DNA from 2 places in the Silvibacterium sp. genome. Region 1 is predicted to be linked to the other one. Evidence: riboswitches for the same ligand, from Rfam matches in the RefSeq annotation. Region 1 holds a riboswitch; the other holds the start of a gene.
The links. Region 1 has a riboswitch for cobalamin ahead of cobU (bifunctional adenosylcobinamide kinase/adenosylcobinamide-phosphate guanylyltransferase). Riboswitches for the same ligand answer to the same signal wherever they lie in the genome.

Region 1 (9,314 bases):
GAGGCCAAGATAGTCGAGCAGGATGCTGTGCCCGGGCTCCTCCGAGCAATGGCCCGCGATGCAATAGCCGAGCGCATCGGGCGCAATGCCCACGGCCACGGCAGCGGCAGCCGTGGCGATGAAGCCATCGAGCACCATGACCATGCGATGTCGCGCGGCGGCCAGCACCACGCCCGCCATTGCCGCGATCTCAAGACCGCCAAGGCGGCGCAGAATCTCGAAGGGCGCAATCGCAGCGGGCGAAGGGCAATGCTTCGCGACCGCTTCTTCCACCACGCGCACCTTATTCGCATAGGTTGCGGAGTTCGCGCCGGTGCCGCGACCCGTTGCACGCGCCGCATCCACGCCGGTGAGCGCGCAGGTGATGGCGCTGGCCGCCGTGGTGTTGCCGATGCCCATCTCTCCGGTCGCGATCAGATTGCAGCCCTCGGCCGCAGCTTCGCTCGCCAGACGATAGCCCACGCGCAGCGCTGCAAGTACTTCTTCGCGGCTCATTGCGGGCTCATGCAACAGGTTGCGCGTGCCGCGTGCCACCTTGTGATGGAGCAGGCTGGGCGCCATGCCAACGCCGGTACCGAAGTCCGTATCCACACCAATATCGACCACGTGCAGCGCCACATCATGCTGCTGCGTGAGCACACTGATACCCGCGCCTCCGGCGAGGATGTTGTGCACCATCTGCACCGTGACCTCGCGCGGATAGGCGCTCACGCCGGAGGCCGTCACGCCGTGGTCCGCGGCGAAGACGAAGATCGCCTTGCGCACGGGCTCACCCATGCGCTCGCCGCGAATGGCCGCGACTTGCGCGGCCATGTCCTCGAGGCGTCCCAGGCTTCCCAGGGGTTTGGTCAGGGTATCGAGATGCTGCCGCGCCTTGCCACGCCATGCTTCACTCGGCGCAACAATGCCGTGCAACAGCTCGCTTACTTCAGACTCCATGAAGACCCTCCAAAGTTGAACGAAATGCCGGAGCGGAAGGTGAGCGGAAGCGCCGGATAGCCGAAAGCTTCAAAGTAATGCTCGCTCAGCAGGTTCTGAATGTCAGTGTAGACATTCACGCGGTGCGACAGCTGGTATCCGCCGCCAAGCTCCAGGCGCTGGTAGGCGCCGAGCAGGTTGTGGTTCGGCAGCAGCAGGCTGGTGCCGAAGTTCGCGTCGTAGAGGAAGTCGCTGTCATCGCGGCGCCCCACCAGCGTGCCGGTGAACGTGGCGTAGAACTTCTTCTGCGTGTAGTTGAGCGCGAAGTAGCCGGTCTGCGGCGCGATGCGGAAGGGCCGCGCGCCCACCAGCGGCGACTCCGCGCCGATGGGAATGGTGCTGAAGTTCGACGAGGTGTTGTAGCTGGGCGAGAGGTTATCGCTCGAGAAGGAGTGCTGCACCACGGCATCGGTGTAGGTATAACCGCCGCGCGCGAAAAGATGCGAGCCGAGCTGATACTGCAGCTCGATCTCCGCGCCCTGCGCACGATAGGCCAGCGAGTTGATGTACGCGCCGCCGTACTCGAAAGTCGGCAGGTCGGCGGCGGGAACACCCAGCTCGATGAGCCCGGCCTGATCCACATATTCCACACCGTTGGTGAACTCATTGTGGAAATAGGTGAGGCCAAGCACGCCGCGGCCGCGGAGGAACGTCTGGTCCACACCGGCGTCATAGGTGCGCGAATCCTCCGCGCCGAGCGGCGTCACGCGGTACTCGGAGATGAGCTGCGCGCCATCCGTGAGCGGCGCGAGCAGCCCGTAGAGCGAGTTGCTCTGGTCATAGACGCTCGGCTCCTTGATGCCCTTGCCGAAGCTGCCGTGCAGCTTGGTGCCGTTGAAGAAGCCGCGATCCGAAGGCCGCACCAGGTAGTAGGCGAGCGAGGCGCGTGGCGTCGCCGCGAAGCCGAAGAGTCCGTTGTCTTCCAGGCCCGTGCCCAGGTTCCAGAAGAGGCGGTTCTGCACATCGCCCGAGAGCTGCAACGTATAGCTATAGTTGTCGCGGCTGATGGTGCTCGCGGTCTCGCCGGTATATCCGGCCGCGCCGTATTCGTGCTCGTACTTGAAGGCGCCGAGCGCGAGGAAGTGCGGCGTCACGCTGTAGTCGCTCTGCACATAGGCGAAGTCGCGGCTCGAAGGCGAGAGGTACTGCGAGTAGGTGTCGCTGTACTGGAAGATGGCCTGCCCGTGCACGGAGTAGCCGTTCGCGCCGGTGATGGTCTCGGGCGCGCCCAGCCAGTAACCGATCTCGGGATCGTAAATGCCGGTTGCGCCGTAGTCGTTGTATTCGGAGTTCTGCCGCAGGCCGCCATACCGCAGCATGTTATGCCACTTGTCGGTGGCCTGGTTGTTCCAGGTCACGCCGTAGTAGTTGTCCTGCTCTTTCTGCTGGCCGACGTCGGGAATCCCGTAGAGCGCGATGGCATTCGGCTGGCCCGCGGAGACGATCACGTGGCGCACGGTGAAGCGCAGATCGTTCGCCGCGTTCGGCGTCCATCCGAAGTTGCCCGCATACGTCGCGTTGTGGAATTCGCTGTTGGGGATGTTGTTGTCCGTGTCCATGCGCGCGAAGGCCGAGTACGCGTCGAAGTGCTTATACGCCTCGCCAGCGGTCACGTTGTTGCGATAGGTGCCGAAGTTGCCCGCGTCGCCATCGTAGGTGAAGTAGGGCAGTCCGGTGGCGCCGCGCGGCGTGGTCATGCTCACCACACCGGCCAGCGCATCCGATCCATAGAGCGCGCTGTTGGGCTCACGCAGCACCTCGATGGACGCAATGCCCGTGCTTGCGAGGTTCGCGAACTCCACGCCGCCGCCGATGGAGTTGGCCGGGATGCCGTCGATGAGCACCTTGTTTGCATCCGACCCGCCGCCGCGGATGTAGAGCGCGGTGGTGCCGCCCATCTCGCCGGTCTGCGTCATCTGCAGGCCTGGCACCGTGCGCAGCGGCTGCTGCACCTCGGTGTCGTAGCGGAAGTCGTCGGAGGGCATCACCGTGACGGCGGTGCCCGTCTGCGCCTCGGGCGTGGGCGAGCCGGTCGAAGTTACGGTGACCTGCTGCGTGAGCGTGGGCGTGGCCAGCGTCACGTTCAGCTCGTCTTCTTCGGATGCGGTGAGATACACCGTCTGGCTGCTGGCTGCCTGGAAGGATGGCGCGGCCGCGCGCACACTGTAACGGCCAGAGGCCGGGATGGCGAAGTGATAAGCGCCGCTGCGGTCGCTGCGCGTGCTTGCGACCACGCGATCGTTCTCGACGAGACTTACGGAAGCATCGGCCACGGCCGCGCCCAGAGGATCGACTACTGTTCCGTGAATATCACCGGACTTCTGCGCAGAAAGCTGCGACACCGGGAAAAGAAGAAGCGCGGCACCACCAACGGCAGACCATCGACGTACAGAAAAAGACATATTTCCCCCTCGGGTTCGTGCAACAGCCGGGCCGGTCTCCTGACTCGCGCGTCTTCAAGTGCGTGCTGCCTTCCCGGAGCATCGCTCCAGTGGCGTTCCACCTGCCTGCACCACTCTCTGCGCTCACAGTTACGGGGTAGTGGCGGATTTGCACCGCGCTTCCCGACACCCTGCTGATCGTTCGGTTATGAGTGAATGAACTCCCTGCATCGAGACGAGCCGCAATCGGCTCGCGCGATGCAGGACGCTAAGAAAGTGTGCCCTTCAGCGCCAGCGGCAGCCCCGCGACCATCAGTACAACATGGTCCGCGATGGCCGCGACGCGCTGGTTGATCTCGCCGAGCAGGTCGCGATAGCGCCGCCCCAGCTCGAAGGCCGGAACCACGCCGCTGCCTACCTCGTTCGAGACCAGCACCACCGGGCAGGGCGCTGCCTTCAGCGCATCGCAGAGACCCGCGACCGCCTGCATCTGCGATGCAGGGTCACCGCTGTAGGCGTCGAGCAGCTTGCCCGCATATAAGGTCAGGCAGTCGACCACCAGCAGGTCGCAGTCCTCGACCGATGCGATCGCCTCAGCCAGATGCAGCGATTCTTCGATGGTCTTCCAGTGCGCCGGGCGCTCGGCCTGGTGGCGCTCGATCTTGCGGCGCATCTCATCGTCCTCGCGCCGCTCGGCGGTCGCGAGAAAGGTCACGCGGTCGGCCCTGAAGGCGATCTCCAGGGCATGGCGGCTCTTGCCGCTGCGCACCCCGCCCAGAACGAGGGTTACGCGCGCATGTGTGCTTGCAGGCATGCAAAGCTCTCCGGCGTCCGTAACGGCGAACGCGCACAGGCATAGGGGGAATGGACAATAGATCCGCTGCCACGCGACCAGGAAAGCGATCCCGCGTTCATGCTCTTCAACTCTCCCATCGAAGTTGAATCAGCCCGGACTGGCATCTGGCCGGTCTCCTGACTCACGCCTCACCAAGATCGAACGGCCTTCCCAGGACCAAGCCCAGTGGCGCAAATTGCCGACCTCTCCGCGTTCACAGTTACGGGGTAGTGGCGGATTCGCACCGCCTTCCCGAACACCAGATGCTTGAACGATACCGCCCGGCTGAATGAAAATCAACGTTCTGTGAAAATGGAGCCGCGCCCCTGTGAGAAACCTCACGCGGCTGCTTCATAAAACGCCAACATGGCTGTGCGATAGATAAAGGTATGCATACTCGACGGGACTTTTTGAAGTTTGCGGCACTGGCCACCGGCGCGGCCGGCGTGGCGGGCATTGCGCCGGAGTCGATCCAGCGCGCATACGCGATTGAACCGGCGCCCGGCTCCACCTGGCGCGATGCCGAGCACATCGTCATCCTGATGCAGGAGAACCGCTCCTTCGATCATGCATTCGGCACCCTGCGCGGCGTGCGCGGCTACAACGATCCCCGCGCCCTGCGGCTGGCCAACGGCAACTCCGTCTTTGTGCAGACCGAGGCCACCGGCGACTCCTACGCGCCGTGGCGGCTCGATATCCGCGACACGCGCGTCACCTGGATGGGCTCGCTGCCGCACTCGCGCGAGAGCCAGGTGGATGCGTGGAACGAGGGCCATCACGATGGCTGGCTCGATGCCAAGCGCTCCGGCGAGAAAGACTACGCGCCCCTGCCGCTGACCATGGGCCACTACACGCGCGAAGACCTGCCCTTCTACTACGCGTTGGCCGATGCCTTTACCGTCTGCGATCAGAACTACTGCTCGGTGATGACCAGCACCTCGCCGAACCGCAGCTACTTCTGGACAGGTACGATTCGCCCCGAGCAACGCGCCGACGCGGGCGTGCACATCCGCAACGAGCAGCTCGACTACGGCGGCCTTACCTGGAAGACCTTCCCCGAGCGGCTGAGCGAGGCGGGCATCCGCTGGAAGTCCTATCAGAACGACCTCGCGCGCTCACCGATGAGCGGCGAAGAAGAGTCGTGGCTCTCGAACTTCGGCGACAACATTCTCGAAAGCTTCAACGCCTATAACGTCGATGCGTATCCCGGCTTCATTCCCGCGGGCAAGCGCTGGCTCGCGGAGTTCACGCCCTACGCCGACAAGCTCAAGGCCGGCATTGCCGCCACCAGCGATCCCAATGCCAAGGCGGCGATGCAGAAGCAGCTGGCCGTGGTGCAGGCGCAGCTCGACGCGCTCAGTGCCGCGGTTGCGAACGGCGGCGAAGCCAAATACAACCAGCTCACCGAAGAGCAGAAGGCTCTGTTCCATGCGGCCTTCGTCACCAATGCCGGCGATCCCGATTACCGCACGCTGGACACGCTCCCCTTCAAGTTCGAAGGGCAGGACAAGAACATCCAGGTGCCGAAGGGCGATGTCCTCCACCAGTTCCGCAAGGACGTGAACGAGGGCAAGCTGCCGACCGTCTCCTGGCTCACTGCCTCCGAGCGCTTCTCCGACCATCCCAGCTCGCCGTGGTACGGCGCCTGGTATATCTCCGAGGTGATGGACATCCTCACCAAAAATCCCGAGGTCTGGAAGAAGACGATCTTCATCCTCACCTACGACGAGAACGACGGCTACTTCGACCACGCCCCGTCCTATGTCGCGGCCGATCCGAAGCGCCCCGAGACCGGCGGCGCGTCGGAGGGCATCGACACCAGCCTCGAATATGTCTATCGCGAGGACGAGCTGCGCATGGGCGTGGATCCGAACGATGCGCGCACCGGCCCCATCGGCATGGGTTACCGCGTGCCGATGGTCATCGCGTCGCCGTGGAGCCGCGGCGGCTATGTGAACTCGCAGCTCTTCGACCACACCTCGACGCTGATGTTCCTCGAGCGCTTCGTGCAGGAGAAGTACGGCAAGACACCGCGCGAGGAGAACATCAGCAGCTGGCGCCGCGCCATCGCAGGCGACCTGACATCGACCTTCCGCCCGCACGATCCGAAGGAGGCGCACCTCGATTTCGTCAATCGCGACACGTTCGTGGTGAGCATCGCGCAGGCGCGCTATCGCGAAGTGCCATCGGGGTACACGAAGCTCACCGCGCAGCAGATCGATCAGATCAATCACGCGCCGCATGACTCCGCGTTGCTGCCGCAGCAGGAGAAGGGCGTGCGCCCATCCTGCGCGCTGCCTTACGAGCTGCATGCGGACTTCACCCTGAGCGCCGATGGCACGCACTGCGAAGTGGCGCTGAGCGCGAAGCAGGCCAGCGCACCGTTCAATATCTATCTGCGCAACCTGAGCGACAGGAGCGCAGGCACGGCGAAGAACGGCATGCGCGCGGCCACCTACGCCGTGAAGGCAGGCGACACGCTCACCGTGCCCTACGCGCTCGATCTCTTCGCCGACGGCCGCTATGCGATCGAGGTCTCCGGACCGAACGGCTTCTACCGGTCGGTCACCGGAGAGGCAAAGACGCCGCAGATCGAAGCGCACCTGGGCTATGAGCAGAAGGACGGCAGGCCGACCAGCAACGCCGTCATGCACCTGCGCAACCCCTCCGGAGCATCTGTAAGCGTGACGGTTACAGACAACGCCTATAAGGCGAAGCCCGTGACGAAGAGCGTCGCGCCTTCGCAGCAAATCTCCGTCGTACTGCCGCTTGAGCAGAGCCACGGCTGGTACGACCTTACCGTGACGGCGAACGGCACCGAGGCAGCCCGCTTCGCAGGTCGCGTGGAGACAGGCAAGGCGAGCATCAGCGATCCCGCGATGGGCGGCATCGCTTAGGGCGTCGCAATACTGAGGGTGGAGGGTAGGTGCATTTCCCACCCTCCCGCAATCGCTGTCATTCCGACCGGAGCGTCCGCAGGACGCGGAGTGGAGGAACCTGCAGTTCTTCGCTCATGCAGGAAGAAACGCAGGTCCCTCCACTCCGCTGCGCTTCGGTCGGGAGGACAGAGTTTTGTTGATGCGGAAACGAAACAGGGTGCCCCGTCCAGGCTCCGCTTGGGGGAAGGCACAAAAAATCAGGGTGCCCCACGTCTCGACTTTGAGACGTGGGAAGGCACGAACCCCTCCGTGTCGAATCGGGTACGCTTGTCCCCCGCTCAAGCCAACACCGGGCTTGAGTGGCCACCCGCATTCTCGCTCACTTCTGTTTCTGTCATTCCAACCGGCACGCGCAGGCCATAAGCAAACCCAGTCGGCCATAACGTATTCTCCAATTGCCCGGCAGCGCTTCCTACGCTATGGTGGGCCATGCGAATCCCTTTTGGAGGTCTCCGATGAGTCAGCCAGGCGCAGAGCGAAAGTCTCTGCCGATCCTTCCCCTGCTCGGCATCGCCGCCCTGGCCGCGGTCATTGCGCTGGGCTTTGCGTACACCGCCGGATGGCTCTCACCCTCGCGGCTGACGCCGCAGAAGCTGGTGGGCGTGCTGGCGCCGCCGGGCGGACCTGCGCTCGGCCATCGCCGCAACCACGCCAAGGGCATCTGTTTTACCGGCACCTTCAACGCCAACGGCGCGGGCTCCGAGCTTTCGACGGCGCAGGTCTTCACCACGGGACAGTACCCGGTGGTAGGCCGCTTCAACCTCGCGGGCAGCGATCCGCACATGCCCGATGCCATGGCGCAGGTGCGCGGCCTCGGCATCCGCATCACCACGCCAAATGGGCAGGAGTGGCGCTCGGCGATGATTGACGCGCCTTTCTTCGCCGCGCCCACGCCGACCGCCTTCTTCCAGTTCGTCAGCGCCGCCGGGAGCAAGGACCCGAACGCGATGAAGCAGTACATCGCCGCACATCCGGAGATCCTCAACTTCATTGGCTGGGTCAAGACGCATCCGCGCACCGAGAGCTGGACGGAGACCCGCTTCAACGGCCTCAATTCCTTCCTCTTTGTCGATGCCTCGGGCACGAAACATGCCGTCCGCTGGTCGCTCGTCCCCTCGGCTGCGCCCGTCGCTCTCTCGGCCGATGAGCTGGCCAAGCGCGGCCCCGATTTCCTGCAGGACGACATCAAGCAGCGTGTCGCCTCCGGCCCGCAGCACTGGGAGCTGGTGGTGCAGCTCGCCAACCCCGGCGACCCCACCTCGGACCCGACAAAGGCGTGGCCTGAGGATCGCCGCACCGTGGACGTCGGCACCCTGACCGTCAACCAGATCGAAGAAGAGGCCGACGGCCCGTGCCGCGACATCAACTACGATCCCTCGGTTCTGCCCGCAGGCATCACCACATCCGACGACGGCTTCCCGGCCGCGCGCTCGGCGGCCTATCGCGTCTCCTATGACCGCCGCATGGCCGAAGAGAAGCAGTATCCCCACACCGCATCCGGCAGCGCTTCAGGAGGCCAGCAATGAGTGATCCCAAACGGTTCGCTGCGCCGCAGCGCTTCCTTCACTGGTTCATGGCGATCTGCATCCTCGCCATGCTGTTCATCGGTGTCGGCATGGTGTCGACGATCGCGCCGAAATACTTAACACTGGTACAGATCCACAAGCCGCTCGGCATCGCCATCCTGGTGCTCGCGATCATCCGCCTCGCCATGCGCTTCGGCTATGGCTCGCCCGCGCTGCCGGCCGATATGCCCACACCGATGCGCCTCGCCGCCGACCTCTCGCAGTATGTCCTCTACGCGCTGATGCTCGGCATGCCGCTGATCGGCTGGGGCATGCTGTCGGCCTCGTCGCACCCGGTCATCCTCTTCGGCGGCGTGCACCTGTTCCCCATCCTGCCCGTAAATGCGGACCTCTATGCATTCCTGCGGCAGGCGCACACCTTCCTCGCCTTCGCCTTCTTCGCGGTGATCCTCATGCATATGTCCGCGCTGCTCTTCCACAAGTTCGTCCGGAAGGATGGCGTCTTCGAGACGATGGCTCCCGTACTTACCAGCCACCAGATAGAAGAGCTGAACGCGAAGAAATCCTAAGCTGTATCGACAGAGTGTGAATGCCTGCCTTTTGCAGGATTTTTTAGAAGAAGCTTGTCATTCCGACCGAAGCGAGACAGTTTTCC
Region 2 (9,314 bases), on a different contig from region 1:
AGGTGTGTTTCACAGCCTCAAGCAGCTTTGAGAACGGTACGCTCTTGATGCCGCTGCCCATCAGCACAACGGAAGAAGAGCGGAGTGCGGCGGACGGAAGGTCGATAGAGGATGTACCTGAGGCTGCGCCGACCTGTATAAAGCGGACAGGCGTGGCGTCCTCCACGGCCTGGGTGATGGCAGCGAGGATGGTTCTCGCACTCTGCCCCCAGAGATAGTCGATCACGACGTCGATACCGTGCTCGAACACAGCGCAGAGAGCTTTCTCATAGTGCTGCGCGCCTTCTGGATCGGAACCATCGAGCGAGAAGGGAATCACGGCGTCGGCGTTCAGTTTTTCGAGTTCGATAGCATTGCGACCGCTGACGATTACCTTGCCAGCTCCGAGATGCTTTGCGACTTGTACCGCGATCCTTCCGGCTGTGCCGGTCGCGCCGTTGATGAGGACGGTCTCGCCCGGCTGCAGGTGGGCACGCTCGACCAGCGAGGCCCACGCTGACATGCCAGGATTTGCGATGGCTGCTGCGGTCACCTCGTCGAGGCCGTCAGGAATCGGGATGCACTGGCCTGCCCGGACAATGGACCTCTCAGCCAGAGCTCCGAAGGGTGCTTCCGGCATCACGAAGTAGACGCGGCGGCCGTCCGCGGTCAGACCGGTGCCGTCGATACCGGCAACTGCGGGGAAGAGACCGTCGGAGCTGTAATGCGCGCCTGTCGAACGGGACTTGCTGAACTGACTGAGCGCGGACGCACTTACGGAGATGACTTCGGCGCCTTCCTGAGCAACCGGCTCGCGAAAGCTTCCAAAAATGGGACTGCGTCCTGCGGCTGTGACGATGGCTGCGTTCATACGATTCTCCTTCGTTCAAAATCTAACATTGTTCAATAAGTTTATCGATGTTCAATTTTGGAATGTCAAGCCTGTTATCGTGAAGGCATGAAGGTGAACCGCGACAGAGTGGCGGAGGCTGGGCTGAAACTGCTGAACGAAGTGGGGCTCGAGCAGCTGACGCTGCGCCTTCTCGGCAGCGAACTGAAGGTGCAGGCGGCCACGATTTACTGGCACTTCAAGAGCAAGCAGGAACTGATCGACGAGATGGCGACGCGGGTGCTGGCTGAGGGTGCGCCGCAGATGCTTCCCGGGAGAGATGCGGCCGACTGGCGTGTGTGGGCGACAGCCTACGGAACGGGTCTGCGGCAGACACTGCTGGCTTATCGCGATGGTGCGCGCATGGTCGCGGGCTCTCATCTGACGGACACGACGTACATGAAGACGGCCGAGCAGGTGGCCGCGAAGATTCACGACAAGGGCTTCACGGTGCGGCAGACGGCGGTGCTGATGAGCACCATCTTTAACTACACGCAGAGCTTCGTGATGGAAGAACAGGCGGTTTTTCCGCGGCCGGGTGAGCGATCCCCGCAGTACGACATCGAAGAGCGCAACGCCAGGCTCGATCCGAAGGAGTTTCCGCTGATGCGGCAGGCTGGAGCGATCCTCTTCGACCGCTATGAACGCCGGTATAAGGAAGGTCTCGAGCTGATTGTGCGCGGGGCTGCGCCACAGCAGGACTAGAGCCATATAGGCGGCTGATATCCTTCCCTCACCCCTTCGGGTACAGGAGAGATATGCGGCGTCTGGTCGTTGCGGCATTTGCTGCTTTCACGTGTGTCTGCGCGCACGCGCAGAGGATTGAAGTCTCGATTCCGGCTTCGAGTGGCGTTGCGAAGCCTTTGAACGGCCACCTGATCCTGGTGTTTTCGAAAAACAAGGAATCGGAGCCGCGCTTTCAGCTGGAGGAGAACTATCTTTCCTCGCAGGGATTCGGCGTGGACGTGGTGAATCAGGATCCGGCCAAGCCGATCGTGGTGGATGCGGCGACGATCGGCTATCCGCGCAAATCGCTCAGTGATCTGGATGCGGGTGACTACACGGTGCAAGCCGTCTTCAACGTGTATGAGGAGTTCCACCTCGCCAGCGGCAAGACGGTATGGCTGCCGCCGGACAAGGGCGAGGGCCAACACTGGGACGAGAAGCCGGGCAATCCCTATGACGCGCCAGTGAAGGTGCACTTCGACCCGAAGACGAAGACGGTACTGAAGCTTTCGCTCGACAAGGTGATCCCGCCGATTGCAGGCACAGATCAGGATCCGGCGGTGATGGCGGCGAAGGATCCCGGCGCGAAGTGGCTGAAGTACGAGCGATTCCGCAGCGAAAAGCTGAGCAAATTCTGGGGACGCGATGTGTACGTGGGCGCGTGGGTACTGTTGCCGGACGGCTTCGACGAGCATCCGGACGCGCACTATCCGCTGGTTGTCTACCAGGACCATTACCATGCGGGCTTCGGCCCGCTGCCATGGATTACGAAGCTGCCCGACGGGAAGGACAAGGGAGCTGCGCGCCGCGCCGCGGCCGGCTATCGCTTCTTCCAGGACTGGACCTCCGGCCGGTTGCCGCGCGTGATCATGATCTATGTGCAGAACGCGAATCCGTACTATGACGACTCGTACGTGGTGGATTCCGCGAACCTCGGGCCATACGGATCGGCGATCAACGAAGAGCTGATTCCGTTCATCGAGAAGAAGTATCGCGGTCTGGGGCAGGGCTGGGCGCGCGCGACCTTCGGCGGGTCGACCGGCGGCTGGGAGGCTTTGGCGACGCAGGTCTTCTATCCGGATTTGTATAACGGAACCTGGGCGGCCTGCCCCGATCCGGTGGATTTCCACGGCTACCAGAACATCGATCTCTATAACGATGCGAATGCCTTTCTCCGCAAGGGCGACTTCGGCGAGATTCCAATCGCGGCCGATCGCAAGCCGGATGGCTCGATCATCGCGAATGCCGAAGGCGAATTCCGCTTCGAGTATGTACTGGGCACGCATGGGCGTTCGACCGAGCAGTGGAATATCTGGCAGGCGGTCTTCTCGCCAGCCGGGCCGGATGGCTATCCGGCGCAGGTGATCGATCCGCTGACCGGAAAGATCGACAAGCAGGTAGTCGAGTATTGGCACGAGCACTACGACCTGAACGCCTATTTGCAGAAAAACTGGGCGACGCTGGGACCGAAGCTCGAGGGCAAGCTGCACCTGGCGGTGGGCGATGGCGACACCTATTTTCTGAACAACGCTGTGCATGATCTGCAGAAATCGCTGGCTGCGAGCCGGAATCCGCATTCAGATGCCGAATTCCAGTACGGCCCGGGCGAGCCGCACTGCTATACCGGAGGTCCGGCCGAGTATTCGATGCAGGAAAACAACGCCGACTGGCCGCAGCGGGTGCTTCCGCTGATGGTCGATCACATGCTGAAGACGGCGCCCGAGGGGGTGGATGTGAAGAGCTGGCGTTATTAATCAGTAAACAAAAGGCGGTAACCGGTCACCCATTGTGGGGTTCTGCGAAGTTTTGCAGAATATCCACAATGGGTGGCCTTGTTTGCGCCGGTCGACTCAACTTATAGTGTGGTTATTCCGATGGTTCCTCCCAAGCGGAGGATGAAAAGGGAACCCGGTGAGAATCCGGGACTGCCCCGCAGCGGTTAGTAGGTACGAAAGCCACGAGGACACTGGGTCTCTTGTATCGGACCTCGGGAAGTCTGGCGAGTAGGCTTGAACCTGCGTAGTCCGAAGACCTGCCAACGGAAATATTCGCTCGCGCCTCCGAGGGTGAGGCGAGGCAATGGTGACTGGCGCTACTCCGCCTGGAGTGGCCGTTGCTGTTTCTTCGCGTGCTTTCCGGGGCCAAGGAGACTCTCCCGATGGCCGCAACTTCCGATCGCATTCCTGTACAGACGACTCTCTCCGACGTGACGCCGGGCTTCCCCGTGCCTGAAGAGACGGCAGTGATGCATGTGCGCAAGCGCAATGGATCGCTCGAGCCCGTCGACGTAAACAAGATTGTGCGTGCGGTGCAGCGCTGCGCCCATGGCCTGCAGCATGTGGATTCGATCCGCGTGGCCTCGAAGACGATCGGCGGCCTGTACGATGGCGCCACCACACAGGAACTGGACAAGATTTCGATCGACACGGCGGCTTCGCTGATCGCGGAAGAGCCGCAGTATTCGCGCCTGGCTGCGCGTCTGCTGCTGGCGACGATCATGAAGGAAGTTTCGGGCTTCAACCTGTATTCCTTCTCGCAGTCGATCAGCTACGGGCACCAGGAAGGCGTGGTCAGCAAGGCCGCATTCGACTTTGTGAACACGCATGCCCGCAAGCTGAACGACGCGATCGACGACGAGTTCTCCGATCGCTTCGAATACTTCGGCCTGCGCACCGTGTATGACCGTTACCTGCTCCGTGATCCGCTTTCGCGCCGGATCATCGAGACGCCGCAGCACTTCTTCCTCCGTGTGGCCTGCGGCCTTGCGCAGTCGCCGAACGAGGCGATCAACTTCTACAAGCTGATTGCGTCGCTCGACTATCTACCGTCTTCGCCGACGCTCTTCAACTCGGGCACCAAGCACGCGCAGATGTCGTCGTGCTACCTGCACGATTCGCCTCTGGACTCGCTGAACAGCATCTACGACACCTATAAGAATGTCGCGCTGCTGTCGAAGTTCTCGGGCGGCATCGGTCTCGCGTTCCATCGTGTGCGCTCAGAAGGTTCGCTGATCCGCGCGACCAACGGCCTCTCGAACGGCATTGTGCCGTGGCTGCGCACGCTGGATAGCTCGGTTGCCGCGGTGAACCAGGGTGGCAAGCGCAAAGGTGCCTGCTGCGTGTACCTCGAGCCGTGGCATGCGGATGTCGAGTCGTTCCTCGAACTGCGCGACAACACCGGCGACGTGGCGCGCCGTACGCACAATCTGAATCTCGCCAACTGGATTCCCGACCTCTTCATGGAGCGCGTGGAATCCGACGGCGTGTGGTCGCTCTTCGATCCGAAGGACGTGCCGCAGCTGCCCGACCTTTACGGCAACGAGTTCAAGGTTGCCTATGAGAAGGCCGAAGAGGCGCAGCTCTATCGCCGTCAGATCAAGGCTCGCGACCTGTATGCGCGCATGATGCGCACACTGGCTGAGACCGGCAATGGCTGGATGACCTTTAAGGATGCAACCAACCTGAAGTGCAACCAGACCGGCGAAGCGGGCAACGTGGTGCACCTCTCGAACCTGTGCACCGAAATCACCGAGGTGACTTCGAGCGACCAGACCGCGGTCTGCAACCTGGGCTCGATCAACCTTGGCCGGCACGTGACGTGGGATGCCGACGGACGCCCGAGCTTCGATTTCGAGAAGCTGGCGCGCACGGTTCACACCGCGGTACCAATGCTCGATCGCGTGATCGACATCAACTACTATCCGATTCCGGAAGCGTCCAGCTCGAACGCGAAGTGGCGTCCGGTGGGTCTCGGCCTGATGGGCCTGCAGGATGTCTTCTTCCAGATGCGGCTGGCCTTCGATTCGCCTGAAGCGCAGGCGCTCTCGGCGCGCATCCAGGAAGAGATCTACTATTCGGCCGTGGAAGCTTCGTGCGAACTCGCCGAAAAGTATGGTCCGCATGAGACCTATCCGCAGACGCGGCTGGCAAAGGGCAAGTTCCAGTTCGATCTGTGGGGTGTGCAGCCCGCGGATACGGCCCGCTGGGATGTACTGCGTGCTCGCGTAGCGAAGAGCGGCGTGCGCAACTCGCTGCTGATTGCGATTGCGCCGACGGCGACGATTGCGTCGATTGCCGGCTGCTATGAGTGCATCGAACCGCAAATTTCAAACCTCTTCAAGCGCGAGACTCTGTCGGGCGAGTTCCTCCAAGTGAATCGCTATCTGATCGACGACCTGAAGGCACGCGGGCTGTGGAACGAAGAGATGCGCGTTCGCCTGAAGCTGGCGGAAGGCTCGGTGCAGAGCATCGACGAGCTGCCCGAGGACGTCCGCACGCTGTACCGCACCGTGTGGGAGATTCCGATGCGCTCGCTGATCGATATGGCCGCGGCGCGCAACGCGTATCTCGACCAGTCGCAGTCGCTGAACCTCTTTGCCGAGTCGCCGAACATCGGTCGCCTCTCTTCGATGTACATGTACGCGTGGAAGAAGGGCCTGAAGACGACCTATTACCTCCGCTCGCGTCCGGCAACGAAGATTGCCAAGACGACGGTACCCGGAGCGGCAGCCCGCACTGCGGCGCCTGCACCGGCGGTGAGCACGAGCGCGGCGATTGCCTGCTCGCTTGAGAATCCCGAGTCGTGCGAGGCGTGCCAGTAGGCGCGCTTCCACCGACTGAAGGCCAGCGGTGACTGGCTCAACATGCAACATCACTGACAGAAGATAGGAGTTTTCTATGTCGGTACAGGAAGAAGCAGTACGCAGCTCATCGGTGGAGGCGCCCGAGCACATTCTCGATCCGGGCCTCTGCCTCACGCTGCGCCCGATGCGTTATCCGGTGTTCTATGACATGTTCCGCGACGGTATCAAGAACACGTGGACGGTCGAAGAGATCGATTTTCAGACGGACCTCGTGGACCTGCGGCAGCGGCTTTCGCCTGCCGAGGTACACCTGATCAAGCGCCTCGTCGCGTTCTTCGCGACTGGCGATAGCATCGTCTCGAACAACCTGGTGCTGAACCTCTACAAGCATGTGAACTCGCCCGAGGCGCGTTTGTACCTCTCGCGTCAGCTTTTCGAAGAAGCTGTACATGTGCAGTTTTATTTGACGTTGCTCGACAACTACATTCCCGATCCCGACGAGCGCGCGGGCGCCTTCGCCGCAGTCGAGAACATTCCTTCGATCGCCAAGAAGGCCGACTTCTGCATGAAGTGGATGGACTCGATCCAGAAGCTCGACCAGCTCGAGACGAAGGAGCAGCGCCGCCAATTTCTGCTGAACCTGATCTGCTTCGCGGCGTGCATCGAGGGCCTGTTCTTCTTCGCGGCGTTTGCCTATGTTTACTTTTTCCGCTCGCGCGGCCTGCTGCATGGCCTTGCCGGCGGCACGAACTGGGTCTTCCGTGACGAGAGCTGCCACCTCGAATTCGCGTACGAGGTCATCCACGTGGTCCGTGCGCAGGAGCCGGAGCTGTGGGATGCCGAGCTCGAAGGCCAGATCAAGGAAATGCTGCAGGAAGCGGTCGACGCCGAGGCACAGTTCGCCGAGGATCTGCTTTCGGGTGGCGTAGCCGGCCTTTCGCTGCGCGAGATGCGTCAGTATCTCGGCTACGTGGCCGACGCCCGTCTCTCACGCCTGGGTATCGATCCGGTCTTCAAGACGCAGAATCCCTTCGCGTTCATGGAACTGCAGGACGTGCAGGAGCTGACGAACTTCTTCGAGCGCCGCGTCTCGGCCTACCAGGTCGCGGTGGAAGGCGAAGTGGCCTTCGGCGAAGAGTTCTGAGCTTATTGCTCGGGTAATCGCGGCCTCGCCGCATTTGTACTGGTGAACGATTTGGGCAGAGCTCCCGCTGGTCGCCGCTTAAATCGTTTACTTGTTCAGTAAAAAGGGCACCGGAGGCTTCGGCCTCCGGTGCCTTTCTCTTTATGCCGCATTCTGGTCGGGCAGGCGCGGAGTTTCCGGCTGTTGCGCTGTGCTCTGCATCACGCGCAGCAGATCTTCGGGAGCCTTTACGCTGATGTCGCGCGGGGCACTGAAGCGTGCGGTGGGGAAGGCTGAAGGATAGTGCTCGCGCACCCAGTCCATCATCTCTTCACGCACCAGGCATTGCAGGTCGAAGGCCTGGCTGGAGTCGGGTGCGCCCATCAGGCAGCGGATCTCCATCGACCGATCGGTAAGGTTTGTCACCTGGCATGCTTTCACGCCGCGATCCCACTGCTTGGAGCCGTCGAGAACTCTCTCGAACTGCGCTCGCAATTCCTTCACTGGCACTTCGTAGTCGAGATAGAGATACGAATAGGTGAGGATGTTTGCGCTCTCGCGGGTCCAGTTGGCAAATGGGTTCTCGATGAACCAGCTGAGTGGAACGATGAGGCGACGGAGATCCCATATCTTGAGCACGACATAGGACGAGGTGATTTCTTCCACGCGCGCCCATTCGCCGGAGACGACGACCACATCATCGATGCGGATTGGTTCTGTAAGAGCAATCTGCAAGCCTGCCAGGAGGTTCGATACGGTGGTCTTTGCGGCGGAGGCTAACAGCAGAGAAGCCAGTCCGGCGGAGGCGAGAAGTCCGGAACCATAGTGCCAAAGTTTCGGGTCATCGAATGTCCAGAGCAGCGTGCCGGCTGTAAGGACGATGACGAAGCCAATGGCGATGCGGCGGAAGAGCTGGAACTGTGTGTGGATGCGCCGGGCGCGGATGTTGTTTGCAACCGTGACATCGTAGCGGCGCAACATGAAGTCCTGCAGCACGTATACGCATCCGGAGAAGAACCATCCGACAGCGAGCACCAGGATCATGTACGTTCCGTGGCGGATGGTATGCAGAATATCCTGCGGGACGCGGGGGATGAACTGCAGTGAGACGAGGAAGCAGGTAAGGAGGAAAATGGCGCGTGACGGGCCCCCGAGGTGCTTCTGCAGTCCCCAGCCGATGCGGGCGTTATTCTTGTTGGCGCTGTGCTTCAAAAAGCGTAAGAAAAGATATTGCCCAAGGTTGCCGAGGAACAGCGCAGCGCAAAACGCGAAGATGACGAAGAACCACCGGTGGTGGGCGAAGAGCGATGAATAGAACATGGCGCCTGCACTCCTGGTTACACAGAAATCAGCCGTGCCGAGACGTTCTCTACCCAGGTTGGACGCGAGGTGGGGCGATCAGATTGCCTCGGATCTGAAAATCACTCTGCGTCGCGGTATGAGCCTGCCTGTCACATCTCTGTATGCGATGGAAGAAACGGCGCTTTTCTGTTGGTGCTCCTATACTTTGCGACTATGCTGCGGGCATGGGCACTCCTGCGCTGGCAATCTACGGGCTCACACGACGTTTCGGCGATTTCACGGCTGTCGATGATTTGTCTTTCTCGGTGGCTCCCGGGCAGTTCTTCGGTTTCCTCGGCCCGAACGGCGCTGGAAAATCAACGACCATCAAGATGCTGACCGGGCTACTTGAGCCGACGGCGGGACGCATTGAGATCCTTGGACAGACCTTCACTGCCGGATCGATGGATCTCAAGCGGCAAATCGGCGTAGTGCCGGAAGGGATGGCGCTGCTGGGGCGGCTTACTGCGTCGGAGTACCTGCGCTTTGTGGGACGCATGTACGGGCTCGATCGCGAGACGACGGCGCGGCGTACGGAAGAGCTGCTCGAGTTCATGCATCTTGCCAATGAGCCGAAGAAGCTGGTCACCGATTTCTCGCACGGCATGCAGAAGAAGCTGGCACTGGCCGCCGCCGTGATGCACGGGCCGAAGGTGCTGTTTCTCGATGAGCCT

Region 2: it holds a riboswitch for cobalamin, as region 1 does, so the genes downstream of both, QM649_RS00530 (ribonucleoside-diphosphate reductase subunit alpha) here and cobU (bifunctional adenosylcobinamide kinase/adenosylcobinamide-phosphate guanylyltransferase) in region 1, are expected to answer to the same signal.

Annotation. Positions count from the first base shown of each region.
Region 1 covers NZ_JASGFD010000015.1:9,842-19,155, reverse strand. Annotated here, with positions in the region: gene cobT (nicotinate-nucleotide--dimethylbenzimidazole phosphoribosyltransferase) at 1-939, opposite strand, end outside; gene QM649_RS07480 (TonB-dependent receptor) at 924-3,380, opposite strand; cobalamin riboswitch at 3,392-3,568, opposite strand; gene cobU (bifunctional adenosylcobinamide kinase/adenosylcobinamide-phosphate guanylyltransferase) at 3,628-4,173, opposite strand; cobalamin riboswitch at 4,304-4,473, opposite strand; gene QM649_RS07470 (phosphocholine-specific phospholipase C) at 4,584-7,091, shown strand; gene QM649_RS07465 (catalase family peroxidase) at 7,589-8,659, shown strand; gene QM649_RS07460 (cytochrome b) at 8,656-9,228, shown strand.
Region 2 covers NZ_JASGFD010000001.1:144,985-154,298, reverse strand. Annotated here, with positions in the region: gene QM649_RS00545 (zinc-binding alcohol dehydrogenase family protein) at 1-850, opposite strand, end outside; gene QM649_RS00540 (TetR/AcrR family transcriptional regulator C-terminal domain-containing protein) at 944-1,573, shown strand; gene QM649_RS00535 (alpha/beta hydrolase-fold protein) at 1,627-3,348, shown strand; cobalamin riboswitch at 3,453-3,649, shown strand; gene QM649_RS00530 (ribonucleoside-diphosphate reductase subunit alpha) at 3,753-6,194, shown strand; gene QM649_RS00525 (ribonucleotide-diphosphate reductase subunit beta) at 6,271-7,320, shown strand; gene QM649_RS00520 (mechanosensitive ion channel family protein) at 7,462-8,619, opposite strand; gene QM649_RS00515 (ABC transporter ATP-binding protein) at 8,826-9,314, shown strand, end outside.